DNA from 3 places in the Achromobacter animicus genome. Region 3 is predicted to be linked to each of the others. Evidence: predicted binding sites of a transcription regulator. Region 3 holds the regulator's gene; each other region holds the start of a gene.
The links. Region 3 encodes LexA, which represses DNA repair genes until DNA is damaged. Its sites were predicted from a motif close to ACTGTATNNNNATACAGT; they were not measured.
Positions count from the first base shown of each region.

Region 1: imuA (translesion DNA synthesis-associated protein ImuA) is a predicted target of LexA. The motif match lies at 4,091-4,108, and genes of this name have one in related genera.
Region 2: AB3147_RS00020 (DUF4007 family protein) is a predicted target of LexA. The motif match lies at 4,203-4,220, and genes of this name have one in related genera.

Region 1 is NZ_JAYGJK010000001.1:2,753,813-2,760,526, forward strand. It holds gene AB3147_RS12450 (error-prone DNA polymerase) at 1-1,961, opposite strand, end outside; gene AB3147_RS12455 (Y-family DNA polymerase) at 1,963-3,432, opposite strand; gene imuA (translesion DNA synthesis-associated protein ImuA) at 3,362-4,066, opposite strand; gene AB3147_RS12465 (amino acid permease) at 4,186-5,691, opposite strand; gene ypfH (esterase) at 5,890-6,594, shown strand; gene AB3147_RS12475 (IclR family transcriptional regulator) at 6,594-6,714, shown strand, end outside.
Region 2 is NZ_JAYGJK010000001.1:1,364-8,077, forward strand. It holds partial or broken gene dnaA (chromosomal replication initiator protein DnaA) at 1-98, shown strand, start outside; gene dnaN (DNA polymerase III subunit beta) at 101-1,210, shown strand; gene gyrB (DNA topoisomerase (ATP-hydrolyzing) subunit B) at 1,307-3,754, shown strand; gene AB3147_RS00020 (DUF4007 family protein) at 4,296-5,222, shown strand; gene AB3147_RS00025 (ATP-binding protein) at 5,215-6,714, shown strand, end outside.
Region 3 is NZ_JAYGJK010000001.1:3,676,190-3,682,903, reverse strand. It holds gene clpX (ATP-dependent Clp protease ATP-binding subunit ClpX) at 24-1,322, shown strand; gene lon (endopeptidase La) at 1,580-4,030, shown strand; gene lexA (transcriptional repressor LexA) at 4,234-4,884, opposite strand; gene AB3147_RS16625 (amino acid aminotransferase) at 5,033-6,232, opposite strand; gene uvrB (excinuclease ABC subunit UvrB) at 6,308-6,714, shown strand, end outside.

The DNA of each region.
Region 1 (6,714 bases), 920 kb from region 3:
TGGCGGCGCCGCAGGTAGGGGTGGACCATGCCCCCCTGGATCGGTCCGGGGCGCACGATCGCCACCTGCACCACCAGGTCGTAGTATTCGCGCGGCCGCAGGCGCGGCAGCATCGTCATCTGGGCGCGCGATTCGATCTGGAAGACGCCAATGGTGTCGGCGTCGCAGATCATGTCGTAGGTGGGCACGTCGCCTTCCGGGATGTCCTGCAGGGCGAGCGGCTGGCCGCGGCGCTGGCTGGCCAGTTCAAGTGTGCGGCGCAGGGCCGACAGCATGCCCAGCGCCAGGACGTCGACCTTCAGCAGCTTCAGGGCGTCCAGGTCGTCCTTGTCCCATTGCACGACGCTGCGGTCTTCCATGGCGGCGTTCTCGATGGGCACCAGGCGCGAGAGCTTGCCGCGTGAAATGACGAAGCCGCCCGGGTGCTGCGACAGGTGGCGCGGAAAGCCCATCATGGTCTGCGCCAGCGATGCCCACTGGCGCGCCACCTGGGATTCCGGGTCCAGGCCGCAGGCGCCCAGCGTGCGCAGCATTTCCTTCTTGCCGTCCCACCACTGGTGCGCGCGGGCCACGGCGTCGATGACGCCCGGGTCCACGCCCAGCGCGCGCCCCGTATCGCGCAGCACGCTGCGCGGCCGGTACGAGATGACCACCCCGGTCAGGGCGGCGCGGTCACGGCCGTATTTGCCGTAGATGTACTGGATGACTTCTTCGCGGCGTTGATGTTCGAAGTCGACGTCGATGTCGGGCGGTTCGTTGCGTTCCTTGCTGATGAAGCGTTCGAACAGGTTGTTGCCGCGCTGCGGGTCCACCGCCGTGATGCCCAGGCAATAGCAGACGGCGGAGTTGGCGGCCGAGCCCCGGCCCTGGCACAGGATGCCGGCGTTGCGGGCGAACTGCACGATGTCGTAGACGGTCAGGAAGTAGGCCTCGTAGTTGAGGTCCGCGATGAGGTCCAGTTCCTTGTCGATCTGCGCCGTCACGCTGTCGGGCACGCCCTGGGGAAAGCGCCGGTCCGCCCCGGCCAGCGCTTCCTGGCGCAGATAGCTGGCGGGCGTGTGGCCGGGCGGCACGATCTCGTCGGGGTATTCGTAGTGCAGTTCGTCCAGCGAAAACGTGCAGCGGCGCGCCACCGCCAGGGTCTGCGCCAGCGCGTCGGGCGGATACAGGCTGGCCAGCCGCATGCGGCTGCGCAGGTGCTGTTCGGCATTGCCCGACAGTTCGTAGCCGCATTGCGACACCTGCTGGCGGGTGCGGATGCCGGTCAGCGTGTCGTGCAGCGGCTTGCGCGACCGGACATGCATCTGCACCTGGCCGACCGCCACGATCGGCAATTGCGAGGCCTGGGCTGCGTGTTCGACGGCGGCGCGGTGCAGGTCGTCGCGCGACTGGTGCAGCAGGTTCAGTCCCACCCACGCGCGCCCCGGAAAGACGCGCGCCAGCCAGCGCGCTTGGTCGGCCATGCGGTCGGCGTCGGTGCCGTAGGCGGGCGTCAGGATGGCCAGGCATTCCGGCAGACTGCGCAGGTGCGCGTGGCCGGCGGGTGGATCGGCAAGGTCTTGCGGGGAAAGCCGGTATTCGCCCTTGGGCGCCCGGGTGCGGCCCAGCGTGATGAATTCCGACAGGTTGCCGTAGCCTTCGCGCGTCTGCGCCAGCAGCGTCAGCCCCAGCGGCGCGGCGTCGGGCGCGGCGCGCAGCTGGAACGTGGCGCCCACGATGAGCGGCAGCTTGAGGGTCTTGGCTTCGGTGTGGGCGCGCACGACGCCGGCCAGCGAGCATTCGTCGGTCAGGGCCAGCGCGGCGTAACCGAGTTCGGCCGCCCGCGCGGCCAGTTCCTCGGGATGCGAGGCGCCTTGCAGGAACGAAAAATTGGACTGGCATTGCAGCTCGGCGTAGCCGGGCAACTGGGCCAGGACCTCGGCCGGGTCCAGGGGATCGGGGGCGTCGTCGTCCATGCGCATGTCAGGCGTACAGTCCGTGCAGGAACCAGCGCGCGTCCTCGGCGTCGCGCTCGCGGTAGATCCAGTAGCGCGCGCCCGCCGCGTCTTCGGCGACGAAGTAATCGCGCACGGTCAGGGCGGGGTCCCACCAGCCGCTTTCGATGCGTTCGGGGCCGCGCATCAGCCGCAGCGCCTGGCCGGCGTAGTGGGGGCGATGGCCGGACAGCTTGAGGGGCTGCGGGGTTTCCAGCAGCCAGAACGGCCGGTCGAGCAGCGGCGGCAGGGGGGCGGGACGTTCGGGCGCGGCCAGCGCATCGCCCCAGGAATTGGCGGCTTCGGGACGGTGGTCGGCGGTGGGCTGGGCATGGCGCACCCGGTCGCGGCCCAGCCGCGCCACCAGCAGGTCCAGCAGCCGCGCGTGGTCGGCGGCGGTGCCGCCCGGTTCGGGGAACAGGGTGGTGCTGGCCGCGGGCTGCTCGACGGTGTCGGGCGCGTGCAGCGTCACGGCGATGACGGGGGCTTCCAGCGTGAAGTGGTTGAGTTTTTCGCGCAGCAGATGCAGCAGCTGCGGCGCCTGCCAGATGGGCTGGGCCAGGGCCACTTCAAGTTCGGTGGGCGGGCGGGCGTGGCGGCCGCGTTCGTGATCCATGCTGAGCACCACGCGCCGCACGGCCAGTTGCCGGGCGGTCAGCCAGCCGCCCAGCTGCTCGGCCAGCCGGCCCGCCACGGCCAGCACGGCATCGGTGTTCTCCATGTAGTCCATGAGTTCGATCCGCCGCGAAAACTGGTTGGGCGGTTCGAGCCAGCGGTAGAGTTCGGGCACCTGGCCGTAGGCGGCGTCCAGCGCCTGCAGCAGATCGGGCGCGCTGCGCCGCTGCAGCCCCCCGCGCGGCAGGGCGCGCAGGTGCGCCAGCGTGTGGCAGCCGATGTCGTCCAGCCAGTTGCGGCGGTCTTGCGCCTGGGGCAGCAGCGACAGCGGCAGGGCATCGAGCCGCCGCGCCAGGGTGGGCAGCTTCAGGGTGCGCCGGGGCACGCGCCGGCCGGCGCGCCGCGCGAGCAGCCAGGCGCCCTTGGCCGTGGGCGCCATGCCCAGCGACACCCGCAGATCCAGCGCCCGCAGCGTGGCGGCCACCCGCCGGCTCAGCGCGCGCGGCCCGCGGAAGAACATCAGGCTGGCGCCCACGTTCAGCAGCACGGTGTCGCCGTCGGCCAGGGCGATTTCCGGGGTGTATTGCAAGAGGGCCAGGGCCGCGCCGTGCAGGGCGTCGGCCTCGGCCAGCGCATTGCGGGGCAGCAGTTCCACGCCGGGGGCGATGGCCGCCGCGCCCGCGCGGCGCATGCCGGGCGTCACGCCGGCCTGGCGGGCGGCGGGGGTCAGGGCGGCGACCCGTTCCTGATCCAGAACGGCGAACGCCTCCTGTTCATGCGGCCAGTGCGGGCGTATGGCGTCCAGCGGCAGGCAGCGCAGGTAGGCGGCGATCCAGAGGCGCATGGCGGGGAGAAGAGGGGGTAAGCGCGCCGGGCTCCAGGCCCACGTACAGCGGGGTGTCGCAGACAGGCCCCCGGCGCTTCAGGATGTGGACGGACAGGCCGCCGGGCGCGGGCGCCAGCGCCAGCCGCAAGGCGGCGGGCGTGGCGGTCTGCGCGGCGCGGGACGGGCGCACGGCGATGAACAGCAGGTCGCTGGCCTGGGCGGCCAGATGCAGGCGGCGCAGGGATTCGGGGCGCACGTGGGGCAGCCAGCAGATCAGCGCGCCGCAACTGGCGTTTTTCAGGATCTGTTCGCTGGCCCACAGCGCGTCGACCGGCTTTTCGGGCGCCACCCACAGCAGTTGCCGGGGATCCAGCCGCCAGCTCATCCAGCTGGCGATGTGCGGCACGTGCGGCGGCTGCACCAGGGCAATGGGACGACGGGTTTCCAGTTGGGCCAGCGCGGGACGCAGCAGGCGGATTTCTCCGATGCCGGGATGGGGGGTGAGCAGTTCAACGAGCGATCCGAGCGGCCAGCCGTTATCCGGCAGTTCGGCTGACAGCGCCGCGTGCCCGGTTGGCAGGGTGCGTGCGGCGCCTTTGGCCAACTGCGTGGCGCGCCACAACGCGGGATGGATCTGTTCGGGGGACTGCATGGCGAAAGCGCCCGGTGCTCAATACCTGTATGAATGTACAGTATTGTACCGGGCTTTGCGCCGGGCGGACGTATCGAAAAGTGCCCCCGAATGTGTCCCGAATGTGTCCCCGAAAAGTGCTAGAACCGCATGTCCTGGTACTTCACCCACCGCGAGCCGCGCAGCAGCCGGTGGCCGATCCACAGTCCCAGAAACAGCGGAATGGCCAGGTACGTCGACACCACGCCGATCCAGTCGACGCGTTCTTCAAGGAACGCCTGATAGTTCTGTCCCAGCGTGACCACCAGGCACAGCACGAAGGCCAGCAGCGGCCCGAACGGAAAAAGTCCCGCCTTGTAGGGCAGGTCGGCCGTGTCGTAGCCGTGCTTCACGTAGCCCTGGCGGAAGCGGTAGTGGCTGACCGCGATGCTCAGCCACACGATGAATTCCGTCATGCCCGCAAAATTGAGCAGCCAGATGTACACCGCCTTCGGGCTGTACACCACGCTGAACAGGCACAAGCAAGCCAGCAGCGTCGTGGCCAAGAGCGCATACAGCGGCACGCCGCGCGGGGTCAGACGCTTGAAGATCGCCGGCGCCTGGCCCTCGGCCGCCATGTTGAACAGCATCCGCGTCGCCGCATACATGCCCGAATTGCCGGCCGACAGCACGGACGTCAGGATCACCGCGTTCATCACCGTGGCCGCGGACAGCAGGCCCGCGTGCTCGAACACCAGCGTGAAGGGGCTGACCGCGATGTCCTCGACCTCGTTGCGCAGCAGTTGCGGATCGGTGTAGGGCACCAAGAGGCCGATGATCAGGATGGCCAGCACATAGAACAGCAGGATGCGCCAGAAGACGCTGTTGATCGCGCGGGGCACGTTGCGCCGGGGGTTTTCGGACTCGCCGGCCGCCACGCCCACCAGTTCGGTGCCCTGAAAGGAGTAGGCCACCACCATCGCCACGCCCACCCACGTCGCCGCGTTGCCGACGAAGGGCGCGTCGCCCACCTTCCAGTTGTCCAGTCCCACCGGTCCGCCGCCGTGGATGATGCCGGCCAGCATCGCCACGCCCACCACGATGAAGCACAGCACCGCCACCACCTTGATGATGGCGAACCAGTATTCGGCCTCGCCGAAGCTGCGCGCCGAGAAAGCGTTCAACCCGAAGGTCAGCGCCAAGAACGCCACGCTCCATATCCAGCCTGGCGTGTCCGGCAGCCAGTACGCCATGACGAGCTGCGCCGCCACGACGTCCACCGCCACGACCGTGGCCCAGCTGACCCAGAAGTTCCAGCCCAGCGCAAAGCCGAAGCCCGGATCCACATAGCGCGACGCATACGTGCAGAACGATCCCGACACCGGCATGAAGGTGGCCAGCTCGCCCAGGCTGGTCATGATGAAGTACACCATCAGGCCGATCACCAGGTAGACCATCAGCGCGCCGCCGGGGCCCGCCTGCGCAATGGCCGCGCCGGAAGCGACGAACAGGCCGGTGCCGATGGCCCCGCCCAGCGCTATCATCGTGAGGTGGCGTGCCTTCAGCACGCGGTGCAGCTGATTGTTGCCGGTGGTGTCGCCGGTAGTGTTGCTGGCAGTGTTGCTGACAGGCGCGGCGGCGCCCGAGTCGATGTTCGGTGTGTGCATGACAAGGCGTGTGGTGGCCGCCGCCCGGACATCGCCGGCGCTGGACATTGCCAACGGCGGGCGCCCGTCGTTGCGGGCAAGCGCGGGGCGGCGTGCAAAAAAGCCCGGCGTCGTCGGTACGATGCCAGGCGCGGCGCATTTTACAATGCGGCAATCGGGGCGCAGTCCCACCGTCCCAGGCCAGCACGGAGCAGTTTCATGGCGTCTTCCAGTTCTATCGAATTTCTTCCCGACCCGGGCGTCGACGTGCGCCAGCTCTTCATCCTGCTGCACGGCGTGGGCGGATCGCCCGCCAGCCTGGAACCCCTGGCCCAAGCGGTGCGCGCGGCCTTTCCGACGGCGGCCGTGCTGATCCCCGAAGGTTTCGAGGCCTTTGATGGCGGCGGGGCGGGCCGGCAGTGGTTCTCCGTGCGCGGCGTCACCGAAGACAACCGCGCCGAGCGCGTGGCCCAGGCCATGCCGCAGCTGGAAACCTATGTGCGGCAAGCCCAGGCGCGTTTCGGCCTGCTGCAGTCCGACACCGCGGTGGCCGGCTTTTCGCAAGGCGCCATCATGGCGCTGGAACTGGTGCAGGCGCACGACGGCATGGCCGGCCGCGTCATCGCGTTCTCGGGCCGCTATGCGCAACTGCCCAAGAACGCCCCGTTGTACACCACGATTCATCTGCTGCACGGCGCCGACGACGCGGTCATGAGCGTTTCGCAGGCGCAGGCCGCGCAGGCACGCCTGGCCGAACTGCACGGCGACTCCACCATCGACATCGCCACCCACGTCGGCCACGAATTGCATCCCGCCCTGATCCAGCGCGCCATCGTGCGCCTGCAGACCTGCGTGCCGCTGCGCAGTTGGGAGGCCGCGCTGGGCCTGAACCAGACGCCGCCGGACGGGACGACGGTGCATTGATGGCGGCATCTGCCACGACCGGCGCGAAAGCCTCCGCGCCCGCGCAGCAACGCGCGGCCGATGCCGTCGGCGGCGCGCAAAGCATCTTCCGCGTGCTGCGCATCCTTAAATACGTGGGGG
Region 2 (6,714 bases), 3.7 Mb from region 3:
CGGTGCTGCACGCCGTTCGCAAGATTTCCGATGCCCGCGCCAAGCAAGCGGAGCTCAACCATACCCTGCACGTGTTGGAACAAACTCTAAAAGGATGAACATGCAACTCGTACAAACCACACGCGATGCATTGCTGAAACCGCTGTCGACTGTGGCGGGCATCGTCGAAAGACGCCATACCCTGCCCATTCTTGCGAACATCCTGATGCGCAAGGAAGGCAACAAGGTTGCCTTCATTGCGACCGACCTGGAAGTGCAGATCACCACGCACGCCGACTTTGGTGTCGGCCAGGACAACGAGTCCACCACGGTGGCCGCGCGCAAGCTGCTGGACATCCTGAAAGCCCTGCCCGATACCGGCGATGTGCGCCTGGCCCTGGCCAGCAACAAGTTGTCGGTGCAATCCGCCAAGAGCCGCTTTGCGCTGCAGACGCTGGCCGCCAGCGAATTCCCCACCGTGGCTCAGCCCGAGCAGTGGGACGTGTCGCTGACCATGCCGCAGCGCACCTTGCGCCACCTGTTCAACATGGTGCATTTCGCCATGGCCCAGCAGGACATCCGCTACTACCTGAACGGCATGCTGCTGGTGTTTGAACCGGGCCGTGTGCGCGCGGTTGCCACCGACGGCCACCGCCTGGCGCACTGCTCGACCGAAGCCGACGGCATCGCCGAGCGCCACGAAGTCATCGTGCCGCGCAAGACCGTGCTGGAAATGCAGCGCCTGCTGGAAGACTCCGACGAGACCGTCTCCATCGACGTGGCGCCGGGCCAGATCCGTTTCCGTTTTGGCGACGTCGAGCTGGTCTCCAAGCTGGTCGAAGGCAAGTTCCCCGATTTCACGCGCGTGATTCCCACGAACTACTCGCGCCACTTCCTGGTCGGCCGCGAAGCGCTTCAGGGCAGTCTGCAGCGCGCCGCCATCCTGACCACGGACAAGTTCAAGGGCGTGCGCCTGCAATTGGCGCAGAACCAGATGAAGATCTCGTCCTCGAACGCCGAGCAGGAAGAGGCCCAGGAAGAAATCGACATCGACTACAGCCATGAAGCGCTGGACGTGGGCTTTAACGTGGGCTATCTGCTCGACGTGCTGTCCAACGTGAAGGTCGACAACATCCAGTGGTCGGTCATGCCCGATGCCAACGCGTCGGCGCTCATCACCCTGCCCGAAGACGACCAGTTCAAGTACGTCGTCATGCCCATGCGGATCTGATCCGCATTCCCCCCGTGGGTTTGTGCCGCTTGCGGACCGATGGTCCGCGGGCGGTCCGGCCGCCAGGCCGTTCTTTAAAGCGTTATCGATACAGACATGTCAGATCAGCAGAACACCACTCCCGAGACCAGCGGCTACGGCGCTGACTCGATCAAGATGCTCAAGGGGCTGGAGGCCGTGCGCAAGCGCCCCGGCATGTACATCGGCGACACGTCCGACGGCACCGGCCTTCACCACATGGTGTTTGAGGTCGTCGATAACGCCATCGACGAAGCCCTGGCCGGCTATTGCGACGACATCGTCGTCACGATCCACACCGACAATTCCATCTCGGTCACGGACAACGGCCGCGGCATCCCGACCGACATCCACAAGGACGACGAATTCCACCGCAGCGCGGCGGAAATCGTCATGACCGAACTGCACGCCGGCGGCAAGTTCGACCAGAACTCGTACAAGGTGTCCGGCGGCCTGCACGGCGTGGGCGTGTCTTGCGTGAACGCGCTGTCCGAATGGCTGCGTCTCACCATCCGCCGCAACGGCCAGGTGCACCAGATGGAATTCCGCCAGGGCGAGCGCGTTGCGCCCCTGGCCGTGACCGGCACGACCGACAAGCGCGGCACCGAAGTGCGCTTCCTGGCCGACCCGATCATCTTCAACAACATCGAATACCACTACGAGATCCTCTCCAAGCGCCTGCGTGAGCTCTCGTTCCTGAACAACGGCGTCAAGATCCGCCTGATCGACCAACGCCAGGGCAAGGAAGAGAACTTCGCGTTCTCGGGCGGCGTGAAGGGCTTTGTTGAATACATCAACCGCGCCAAGACCGTGCTGCATCCGAACGTGTTTTCGGTCACCACGGAATCGTCGGCCGGCGGCGTGCCGGTCGGCGTGGAAGTGGCGATGCAGTGGAACGACAGCTACAGCGAAAGCGTGCTGTGCTTCACCAACAACATCCCGCAGCGCGACGGCGGTTCGCACCTGACCGGCCTGCGCGCCGCGATGACGCGCATCATCAACAAGTACATCACCGACAACGAGCTGGCCAAGAAGGCCAAGGTCGAGACGTCCGGCGACGACATGCGCGAAGGCCTGGCCTGCGTGCTGTCGGTGAAGGTGCCCGAGCCCAAGTTCAGCAGCCAGACCAAGGACAAGCTGGTGTCCAGCGAAGTGCGTCCGGCCGTTGAAGAAGCCGTGGCGCGCACGCTGGAAACCTGGCTGCTCGAACACCCGAACGACGCCAAGGCCCTGTGCAACAAGATCGTCGAAGCCGCCCGTGCACGCGAAGCCGCACGCAAGGCACGCGAAATGACGCGCCGCAAGAGCGTGCTGGAAGGCGCAGGCCTGCCCGGCAAGCTGGCTGACTGCCAGGAAAAGGACCCCGCGCTGTGCGAGCTGTACATCGTCGAGGGTGACTCCGCAGGCGGCTCGGCCAAGCAAGGCCGCGACCGCAAGTTCCAGGCCATCCTGCCGCTGCGCGGCAAGGTGCTGAACGTCGAGAAGGCGCGCTTTGACCGCCTGATCGCCAGCGAACAGATCGCCACGCTGATCACCGCGCTGGGCACCAGCATCGGTCCCGATTTCAACGTGGACAAGCTGCGCTACCACCGCCTCATCATCATGACCGACGCGGACGTCGACGGCGCACACATCCGCACCCTGCTGCTCACGCTGCTGTACCGTCAGATGCCCGAGCTGGTGCAGCGCGGTTACGTGTACATTGCGCAGCCGCCGCTCTACAAGGTCAAGGTTGGCCGCGAAGAGCGCTATCTGAAGGATGACCAGGAAGAAGCGCAGTTCATGCTGACGCTCGCCCTGAAGGACGCCGAGATCATCTCGGGCGGCAACATCATCCGCGGCGAAGAACTGAACGACCTGGCCCGCCAATACGTGGCAGCCGACGGCGTCATCGCCCGCTTGTCGCGCGTGTTCGACGTGGGTGCGCTGTCGGCCATGGCCGAAGGCGTGGAAATCAACCTGGACACGGCCGAGTCCACCGCGGACTCCGCCAAGCGGCTGGCCGATGCCATGCGCGATCCCATCAACGGCAACGGCGTCGAGGTCGTTCCGCAATTCGACGAAGCCACCGAACGCCATCGCCTGTCCGTGCAGCGCATGCACCACGGCAACGTGCGCGTCAGCATCATCGATGCCGACTTCATCAATGGCTCGGATTACGCCATCCTGTCCAAGGCCGCCAAGAGCTTCCTGGGCAAGGTCGGTCCGCGCTCGCTGGCCGCTCGCGGCGAAGGCGACAAGCGCAAGGAGCAGCCGGTGTCCGACTTCCGCGAGGCCATGCAATGGCTGCGCAGCGAAGCCGACCGCAGCATCTCCAAGCAGCGCTACAAGGGTCTGGGTGAAATGAACCCCGAGCAGCTGTGGGAAACCACGATGGACCCGAAGGTGCGCCGCTTGCTGCGCGTGCAGATCGAGGACGCCATCGCGGCCGACGAAGTCTTCACCACGCTGATGGGCGACGACGTCGAACCGCGCCGCAACTTCATCGAAACGCACGCGCTGTCGGCGGGCAATATCGACGCCTGATCGCACGCCGGCTTGTGTCGAATGCCACCATTGTTGAAAACTTTGCCAAGTTGATGAAAAACCTTTGACAAAGTTGATGAAAAAAATAGCCCGGATTGCTCCGGGCTATTTTTTAATCGAAATGAAGTCTATGGCTGCTATGCAGCGACTCGCGACCTTCAATCCCCTCCACCCAGCGTCAGCTCCACACCTCATACCTGCCATTCCCCAAACTTGCAGCATCTGCATACAGGCCCGCGCCATGCTTCCAACTGCCATACACCCCTAAATTACGGGTGCTCAGCGTGTTAAAGCCCACGTATTTGCGCTCCACGCCACTGGGAAACCCTGTGACGCTCATGTCTCCGCTGAGCTGGCCGCAAGTCACCCTGCGGGAAATCCATACAGAGATCACAGCTTAAGTTACAAGCGGGGGGTCACTGCGCACGACAATCTCCCTCCGCAAAACACTGTTATTATTTACAGTATCAATCAACAAGATGAACTGGTGATCTTCACCAGTTGGAGCAGTTAGAGCCGATGGCACGCTAGAATCACCATTATGAAAACCACATCAAACGTCAGCGGAGGAACAGTCGCCCATTTTTCGGGGCACGAAACATTTCCTCTGCGCCAAATGTGGCTCAAGAAGGCCTTTGATCAAGCGATCGATGGTAATTTGATCCGCAAATCCGTCTTCACAGATGCAAATGCAATCGCTGAGTTCGGCGTCGGCAAAAACATGGTCGCATCAATCCGACATTGGGCCTTGGCATGCGGTCTTATGTATGAAGATGAAGCAAGTGGCGAATTCCGTGTCGGTGGTCTTGCCCGTGAAATTTTCGCCGATGGCGGCCTTGACCCCTATGCAGAGAGTCCTTCGACAGCGTGGCTTGCTCATTGGCAGCTTGCGGGCCATTGCTTTCGCTCTACCACGTGGTATTGGCTATTCAATCATGTGACTGCTCCATCATTCACTCGCCAAGAGCTTGAAGAGCCTCTAGCACGCTACGCCCGTGAGATCAACCCGAAACACAGGCTCTCTGCTTCGACAATCTCGCGCGACTTGGAGACTTGCCTTCGGAGCTATGCACCTCGTGCAACGGGAGGTTCACCCGAAGATTTTGCCGAACCTCTGCTTGGTGAGTTAGGTCTCTTGCAGGAGCCCCATAAAGGCCAATACACCTTCCGCCGTGGCCCAAAGACCTCATTACACGATGGTATCTTTGCCTATGCCCTCGTCGACTTCTGGGATCGCAAGGCTGAAGGTCAGAGCTCGCTGGCCTTCGAGACCGTTGCCTACGCAGAGGGCTCCCCAGGCCGGGTCTTCAAACTCGACGAAGAGTCGATCGCCCAACGACTCATCACTCTCTCCGACTTCACCGGGCGCAAGCTCGAATGGACCGACTCCGCGGGCCTTAGGCAAGTGCACCGCAAAGAGCTATCCAAGGAAGAAATCAAGAACATGATCAGGCGCGCCTATGACTGATAATAAGCCGCTGGCACTGTCCGACATCGTGCAAATCTCGCGCCAATACCAGCGCTCCATCCGCGTCGACGCGGATATCGGTCGAGCTGATGCCCTCTCTGGCTACATCTGCCATGCGACGGCCAACTCTGTGATCGATGGCATGTGTAAGCAGCTTGCTAGCACCAATCAACGCTGCTTTACCTGGACCGGCCCTTTTGGAGGCGGCAAGAGCTCGCTGGCTGTTGCCTTGGCAAGCGCGCTGCATTCTGACAAGAACCTGCGGATCAAGGCTCGCGAGACGTTGCGGCTGGACTCAAAACCCGTCTTCGACAAGGTCTTCCCCGTGCGCAAGGGATGGCTGCTTGTACCGGCTGTGGGCCGGCGTGGAAGTGTGGTCTCCGAACTCCATGCGTCGCTGCGCCGTGCGCAGGGCCGCAACATCGACGGCCGCAGCAAATCCACCTCCCAATCTTTGATTGCGGAGCTTCTTGAAGAAGCCAAGGGTCGGCCACAGGATGGCGTATTGGTCATCATCGACGAGATGGGTAAATTTCTGGAGGCCTCCGCCCTAAGCTCTGGCGACGATGTCTACTTTTTCCAAGAGTTGGCCGAGGCAGCCGCACGCTCCGACGGCCGCCTAGTAGTCGTGGGCGTACTGCATCAGTCCTTCGCGCAATATTCTGCTCGCCTGGGCATCGACACCCGCGACGATTGGGCCAAGGTTCAAGGCCGGTATCTTGACCTCCCTTTCGTGGCCGCGAGCGACGAAGTGGTCGAGCTCATCGGCCGCGCAATCCAACTTAAGGAGGGCCCCCCACCCTGGATGCCCAAGGCATCCAAGGAAATCGCCGAAGCGATCCGTTCGCGCCGTCCTGCCGTTGGGAAGGACTTCGCCAAGGCTTTGGAAGCTTGCTGGCCGCTGCACCCGAGCATGGCTGCTCTGCTGGGGCCGATATCCAAGCGGCAATTTGGACAGAACGAACGTAGCACTTTCGGCTTCCTGTCGTCTGTGGAACCATATGGCTTCCGCTCCTATCTGAACTCGACGCTCAAGAGTGAAGCAAGCTGGTATCGACCGAGCGACTACTGGGACTATCTGCGCTCGAACTTGGAGCCTGCGATCCTTGCCTCCCCCGATGGACATCGTTGGTCGCAGGCCGTTGAAGCGGTCGAGCGGGCCGAGGCCAAGACGGGCGACGACTTGCTCGTGGCGATGATCAAGAACATCGCTGTCATTGACCTCTTCCGCAACGGTTCAGGCCTGGCAGCTGATGCTGCGGTAATTGCCTCGCTCTTCTACCAGCGGCCCGCCGCGGAGCTCGATACGGCCCTCAAAAAGCTCTCGGATCTCAAAGTCGCTCTCTTCAAGAGCTACACCGGCGCTTGGTCGGTGTTCGAGGGCAGTGACTTTGACATCGACGCAGCCATTGCCCAAGCCTTGGCCGCTTCTCCTGGTATCGACTACGCCCGACTCGCACAGCTCATGGGCCTGCACCCCGTGGTGGCCAAG
Region 3 (6,714 bases):
TTTACCTGAGATACGAAAGAAATATGCCTGAAAAAAAGGGATCGGCAGACGCTAAGGTGCTGCATTGCTCGTTTTGCAATAAAAGCCAGCACGAAGTCCGCAAGCTGATCGCGGGTCCGTCGGTATTCATCTGCGATGAATGCATAGATCTGTGCAACGACATCATCCGCGAAGAGGCGCAGGCCACCGCGCGCGCGGCGATTCGTTCCGAGCTGCCCACTCCGGCTGAAATCAAGACTTTCCTCGACCAGTACGTCATTGGGCAATCGTCGCCCAAGCGCATGCTGGCCGTGGCCGTCTACAACCACTACAAGCGCATTCGCCACGGCGAAATCAAGGGCGACGAAGTCGAACTCTCCAAGAGCAACATCATGCTGATCGGGCCCACCGGCTCCGGCAAGACGCTCCTGGCCCAGACGCTGGCTCGCATGCTGAACGTGCCCTTCGTCATGGCCGACGCCACCACGCTGACCGAAGCCGGTTATGTGGGTGAAGACGTCGAAAACATCATTCAGAAGTTGCTGCAGAACTGCAACTATGAAGTCGAAAAAGCCCAGCGCGCCATCATCTACATCGACGAGATCGACAAGATTTCGCGCAAGTCCGACAACCCGTCCATCACCCGCGACGTGTCGGGCGAGGGCGTGCAGCAGGCCTTGCTGAAGCTGATCGAAGGCACGGTGGCGTCGGTGCCCCCGCAGGGCGGGCGCAAGCACCCCAACCAGGATTTCGTGCAGGTCGACACGACCAACATCCTGTTCATCGTGGGCGGCGCCTTCGACGGACTGGAAAAGGTCATCCGCGACCGCACTGAAAAGTCCGGTATCGGTTTCTCGGCGTCCGTGCGCGCCAAGTCCGAGCGCGGCGTCGGTGAACTGTTCTCCGAAGTCGAGCCCGAAGACCTCATCAAGTTCGGTCTCATCCCCGAATTGGTCGGCCGTCTGCCCGTGGTCGCCACGCTGGACGAGCTGGACGAAGCCGCGCTGGTCCAGATTCTGACCGAACCCAAGAACGCCCTGCTCAAGCAATTCCAGAAGCTGTTTGCCATGGAAGGCGCCGAGCTCGACGTGCGCCCCGCCGCACTGAAGGCCATCGCCCGCAAGGCGCTGCGTCGCAAGACGGGTGCTCGCGGTCTGCGCTCCATCATCGAGCAGGCGCTACTCGACACCATGTACGACCTGCCGTCGCAGGGCAACGTCAAGCGTGTGGTGCTCGACGAAAACGCCATCGAAGGCGAGGGCAAGCCCTTGCTGATCTACGCGGATGAAAACGCCGCGCCAGAGAAGCCGGAGCGCGGAGAAGTCCGCGACGCCGCCGCCTGATATTTCAAAAAAGCCCGTTCTCGTAACGGGTTTTTTTGCCTAGGGCGCTTCTCCATCCACGATCACGCTTTTCAGCCGGCCGCCATGGCCGCATACTGAAGACGGTTCCAGGGCCTTTTTGGGGCCTTTTGGTGATCCAGGCGGCCGAGATCTTGAATTTTCGGCTATTGTTCCCATAACAGACGTAATTGACGAGTTTGCTCGGGTATTACCCGGGTTCCCGTCCCCATACGCCGAGTCATACCGAGGAACCTCATATGTCTGCCAGCCAGACCCTGCCTTCCGACCCGATCGACCTTCCCCTGCTGCCGCTGCGCGACGTCGTAGTGTTCCCGCATATGGTCATCCCGCTGTTCGTCGGCCGTCCGCGCTCCATCCGCGCGCTCGAGGTCGCGATGGAAGCGGGCAAAAGCATCATGCTGGTGGCTCAAAAGTCCGCCGGCAAAGATGACCCCACGCCTGAAGACGTATACGAAATTGGCTGCGTCGCCGGCATCCTGCAAATGCTCAAGCTGCCCGACGGCACCGTGAAGGTGCTGGTTGAAGGCACGCAGCGCGCGCGCATCAACACCATCGAAGACGCCGATTCGCACTTCACCTGCCAGGTGTCGCCTATCGAACCGGACGCCATGCAGGGCTCCGAAACAGAAGCCTTGCGCCGCGCCATCGTTGCGCAGTTCGAGCAGTACGTAAAGCTCAACAAGAAGATCCCCCCGGAGATCCTGACCTCGCTGGCTGGCATCGACGATGCTGGCCGCCTGGCCGACACGATCGCCGCGCATCTTCCCCTGAAGCTCGAGCAGAAGCAGAAGATGCTCGAGATCACCGGCACCTCCGAACGCCTCGAAGGCTTGCTCACGCAACTCGAAACCGAAATCGACATCCTCCAGGTCGAGAAGCGGATTCGTGGCCGCGTGAAGAAGCAGATGGAAAAGAGCCAGCGCGACTACTACCTGAATGAGCAGGTCAAGGCCATTCAGAAAGAGTTGGGCGAAGGCGAAGAGGGCGCGGACATCGAAGAGCTTGAAAAGAAGATCATCGCTGCCCACATGCCCAAAGAGGCGCGCAAGAAAGCCGATGCCGAGCTCAAGAAGCTCAAGCTCATGTCGCCCATGTCGGCCGAAGCCACTGTGGTGCGCAACTATATCGACACGCTCATCAATCTCCCCTGGAGAAAGAAGAGCAAGATCAACAACTCGATCAGCAACGCCGAGACGGTGCTGGACAACGACCACTACGGTCTCGAAAAGGTCAAGGAACGGATCCTCGAATATCTTGCCGTGCAACAGCGCGTGGACAAGGTGAAGGCGCCGATCCTGTGCCTGGTCGGCCCTCCGGGCGTCGGTAAAACCTCGCTTGGTCAGTCGATCGCCAAGGCCACGAACCGCAAGTTCGTGCGTATGGCCCTGGGCGGCGTGCGCGACGAAGCCGAGATCCGCGGTCACCGTCGTACGTACATCGGCTCGATGCCCGGCAAGATCGTGCAGAACATGTCGAAGGTTGGCGTGCGCAATCCGCTGTTCCTGCTTGATGAAATCGACAAGCTGGGCATGGATTTCCGCGGCGATCCCTCGTCGGCCTTGCTCGAAGTGCTGGACCCGGAACAGAACCACACATTCCAGGACCACTACATCGAGGTCGACTTCGATCTCTCCGACGTCATGTTCGTGGCGACCAGCAACACGCTGAACATTCCGCCGGCCCTGCTGGATCGTATGGAAGTGATCCGCCTGTCGGGTTACACCGAGGAAGAAAAGATCCACATCGCCCGCGACCATCTGCTGCCCAAGCTGATGAAGAACAACGGCGTGAAGGATACCGAGCTGACTGTCGACGACAGCGCGCTGCGCGATATCGTGCGTTACTACACCCGCGAAGCCGGTGTCCGTGCGCTCGAGCGCGAAGTGGGCAAGATCTGCCGCAAGGTCATCAAGCAATTGCTGACCCAAAGCGATCGCGCCAAGGCTGAGGGCAAGACGCTCGAGGTCAAGGCGGTCAACGTCACGGCCGACAACCTCAGCGATTACCTCGGTGTGCGCCGCTACGCGTTTGGCATGGCCGAAAAGGAAAACCAGATCGGTCAGGTGACCGGCCTGGCGTGGACGGAAGTCGGCGGCGACCTGCTGACGATCGAAGTCGCGGACATGCCCGGCAAGGGCGTCATCCAACGTACGGGTTCGCTCGGCGACGTGATGAAGGAATCGGTCGAAGCGGCGCGCACCGTTGTGCGTTCGCGGGCTCGCCGCCTGGGCTTTGCCGACAGCGTCTTCGAAAAGCACGACATGCACGTGCACGTGCCGGAAGGTGCGACGCCCAAGGACGGTCCGTCCGCGGGTATCGCGATCACCACGGCCATGGTGTCGGCCCTGTCGCGCATCCCGGTGCGCGCCGACGTCGCCATGACGGGCGAGATCACGCTGCGCGGCGAAGTGCTGCCGATCGGCGGCCTGAAGGAAAAGCTGCTCGCGGCTCACCGTGGCGGTATCAAGACGGTTCTGATTCCGGAAGAAAACGTCAAGGATTTGGCGGAGATCCCGGACAACGTCAAGAACCACCTCGAGATCGTGCCGGTGCGTTGGATCGACAAGGTGCTGGAACTGGCCTTGGAGCGTCTGCCGGAGCCGTTGGCCGAGGAAGAAGCCGTCAAGGAGCCCCTGGTTGCCAAGCCGGCTGAACCCGGCTCTACCGACCCGGTCATGAAGCACTGATGGCGTCTTGAACGCCAGGGCGCTCTCGAAAGAGGGCGCCCGAAGCCCAAGGGTGTCTAAAGTCTTACGGACCGCCCCAAAGCAAAAAACCCCGCTCAGTGAGCGGGGTTTTCTTTTGGATGTGGCATACCGGTAGCGAGGTATGGCGTAGGCGGCGTAAGCCGCCTGCAGGGCTTGGCTATGTGCAGGACAAGGTCCCCGGCTTAGTGCAGCGCTTGCGTGCGGATAAGACCCACCGCAATGCCTTCCAGCGCGAATTCCTGATCGGCCTTGACCACGATGGTTTCGAAGTCGGGATTTTCAGGCAGGAGCTCGATATGGCCGTTCTGGCGTTGAAGGCGCTTGACCGTGACATCGTCGCCGATACGAGCCACCACGATCTGGCCATTGCGGGCTTCAGATGCCTTTTTGACAGCCAGCAGATCGCCTTCAAGGATGCCTGCGTCGCGCATGCTCATGCCGCGGACTTTGAGCAGATAATCGGGCGCCTGGGCAAAGAGGCTGGGGTCCACGCCGACTTCGCGTTCGACATGCTCGGCCGCAAGAATCGGGCTACCCGCCGCAACACGGCCGACCAGCGGCAAGAGAAGCTGGGCGAGGGCAGGGATGGGGAGTGAGGCCTGGGCGGGCGCGGTGGCGGCGTCCTTCAGACGGATGCCCCGCGAGGCGCCGGCCGTGAGCTCGATGGCGCCCTTGCGTGCCAACGCCTTGAGGTGGTCTTCGGCGGCGTTGGGAGAGCGAAAACCCAGGGCCTGGGCGATCTCGGCACGCGTCGGCGGAAAGCCGGTGCGCGTGACCGTTTGCCTGATGAGGTCCAGGATTTGTTGTTGGCGATCCGTGAGTTTGCTGGCCATGGCGATGATCCGGTGCGAGCGGACTGTACATATATACAGCGCCATTCTGGGGGACGCAGCGCAAAAAAGCAAGCCGGTCTCGAAGCCAGCAAAAACGGGACCCGCAGGTCCCGTTTCTGGCTGAAGACGGCTTGGGCCGCCTGGTGATTTACAGCACAGCTGCGATGCCGGCTGCCACCTTGTCGATGTTGCCGCTGTTCAATGCGGCCACGCAGATGCGTCCGCTGGACACGGCGTAGACGCCATGTTCTTCACGCAGACGGTCCACCTGAGCGGCGGAGAGGCCCGAGTACGAGAACATGCCGCGCTGCTTCAGCACGAAGCTGAAGTCCTGCTTGCCGCCGTGCTCTTTGATCTTGTCGACCAGTTGCGCGCGCATCAGGCGGATGCGATCACGCATGCCGGCCAGTTCTTCTTCCCAGAGGGCGAACAGCTCGGGCGTGTTCAGCACCGTGGAGACCACCGTGCCGCCGTGCGTGGGCGGGTTGGAGTAGTTGGTGCGGATGACACGCTTGAGCTGGCTCAGCACGCGCGTGGCTTCGTCCTTGCTGCCGGCCACGACGGTCAGCGCGCCGACGCGCTCGCCGTACAGCGAGAACGACTTCGAGAACGACGAGCTGATGAACATGGTCATGTCCAGGTCCGCGAACAGGCGCACGACCGAGGCGTCTTCCGTCAGGCCGTCGCCAAACCCTTGGTAGGCGATGTCCAGGAACGGGACCAGGTTGTTTTCCTTGACGACAGCGGCGATCTGCTTCCACTGGTCGGGGGTGGGATCCGCGCCCGTTGGGTTGTGGCAGCACGCATGCAGCACGACGACGGTCTTGGCGGGCGCGGCCTTCAGGTCGGCCAGCATGGCTTCGAAGTTCAGGCCGCGGGTGGTGGCGTCGTAGTAGGCATAGGTGCCGACTTCAAAACCGGCGCGTTCGAACAGGGCGCGGTGGTTTTCCCAGCTGGGGTCGCTGATCAGGACCTTGGAGCCCGGCAGCAATTGGCGCAGGAAATCGGCGCCGATCTTCAGAGCGCCAGTGCCGCCCAGTGCTTGCGTGGTCAGCACGCGACCAGCGGCAGCCAGCGCGGAATCCTTGCCCAGCAGCAGCGCCTGAGCACCGGCGTTGTAGCCGGCGATGCCTTCGATCGGCAGATAGCCGCGAGCGGCGGCGGCTTCGATGCGGGCGGTTTCGGCCTTGCGCACTGCGCCCAGGAGCGGGATCCGTCCCTGATCATCGTAATACACGCCCACGCCCAGGTTCACTTTACCGGGGCGGGTGTCCGCGTTGTATTGTTCGTTCAGGCCAAGAATGGGGTCGCGCGGCGCGAGCTCGACGGAATCGAATAGGGTGCTCATGGGACTCTGATGAGGTGGGTGGACGCAGTACGAAGTGCTGTGGATAATGGGGGGTTTACCCTGGAACAGTCTAGCATGCCTAAGAGCGCAATAGACCCGAGCGCGGGGGTTCCCGCCGCAGGTCCGGGATTCGTCGATTTCCCTGACAGCCCGTTTCACCTCTATCAACCCTATCCGCCGGCGGGGGACCAGCCCACGGCCATCGCAGGGCTGACGCAGGGTGTCGAAGACGGCCTCATGTACCAGACGCTTCTGGGCGTGACCGGGTCAGGCAAAACCTACACCATGGCCAACGTGATCGCGCGCATGGGCCGCCCGGCGCTGGTCCTTGCGCCCAACAAGACATTGGCCGCGCAGCTCTACGCCGAAATGCGCGAGTTCTTCCCGAAGAACGCGGTGGAGTATTTCGTTTCTTACTACGATTACTACCAGCCCGAGGCCTATGTGCCGACGCGCGACCTGTTCATTGAAAAAGACTCGTC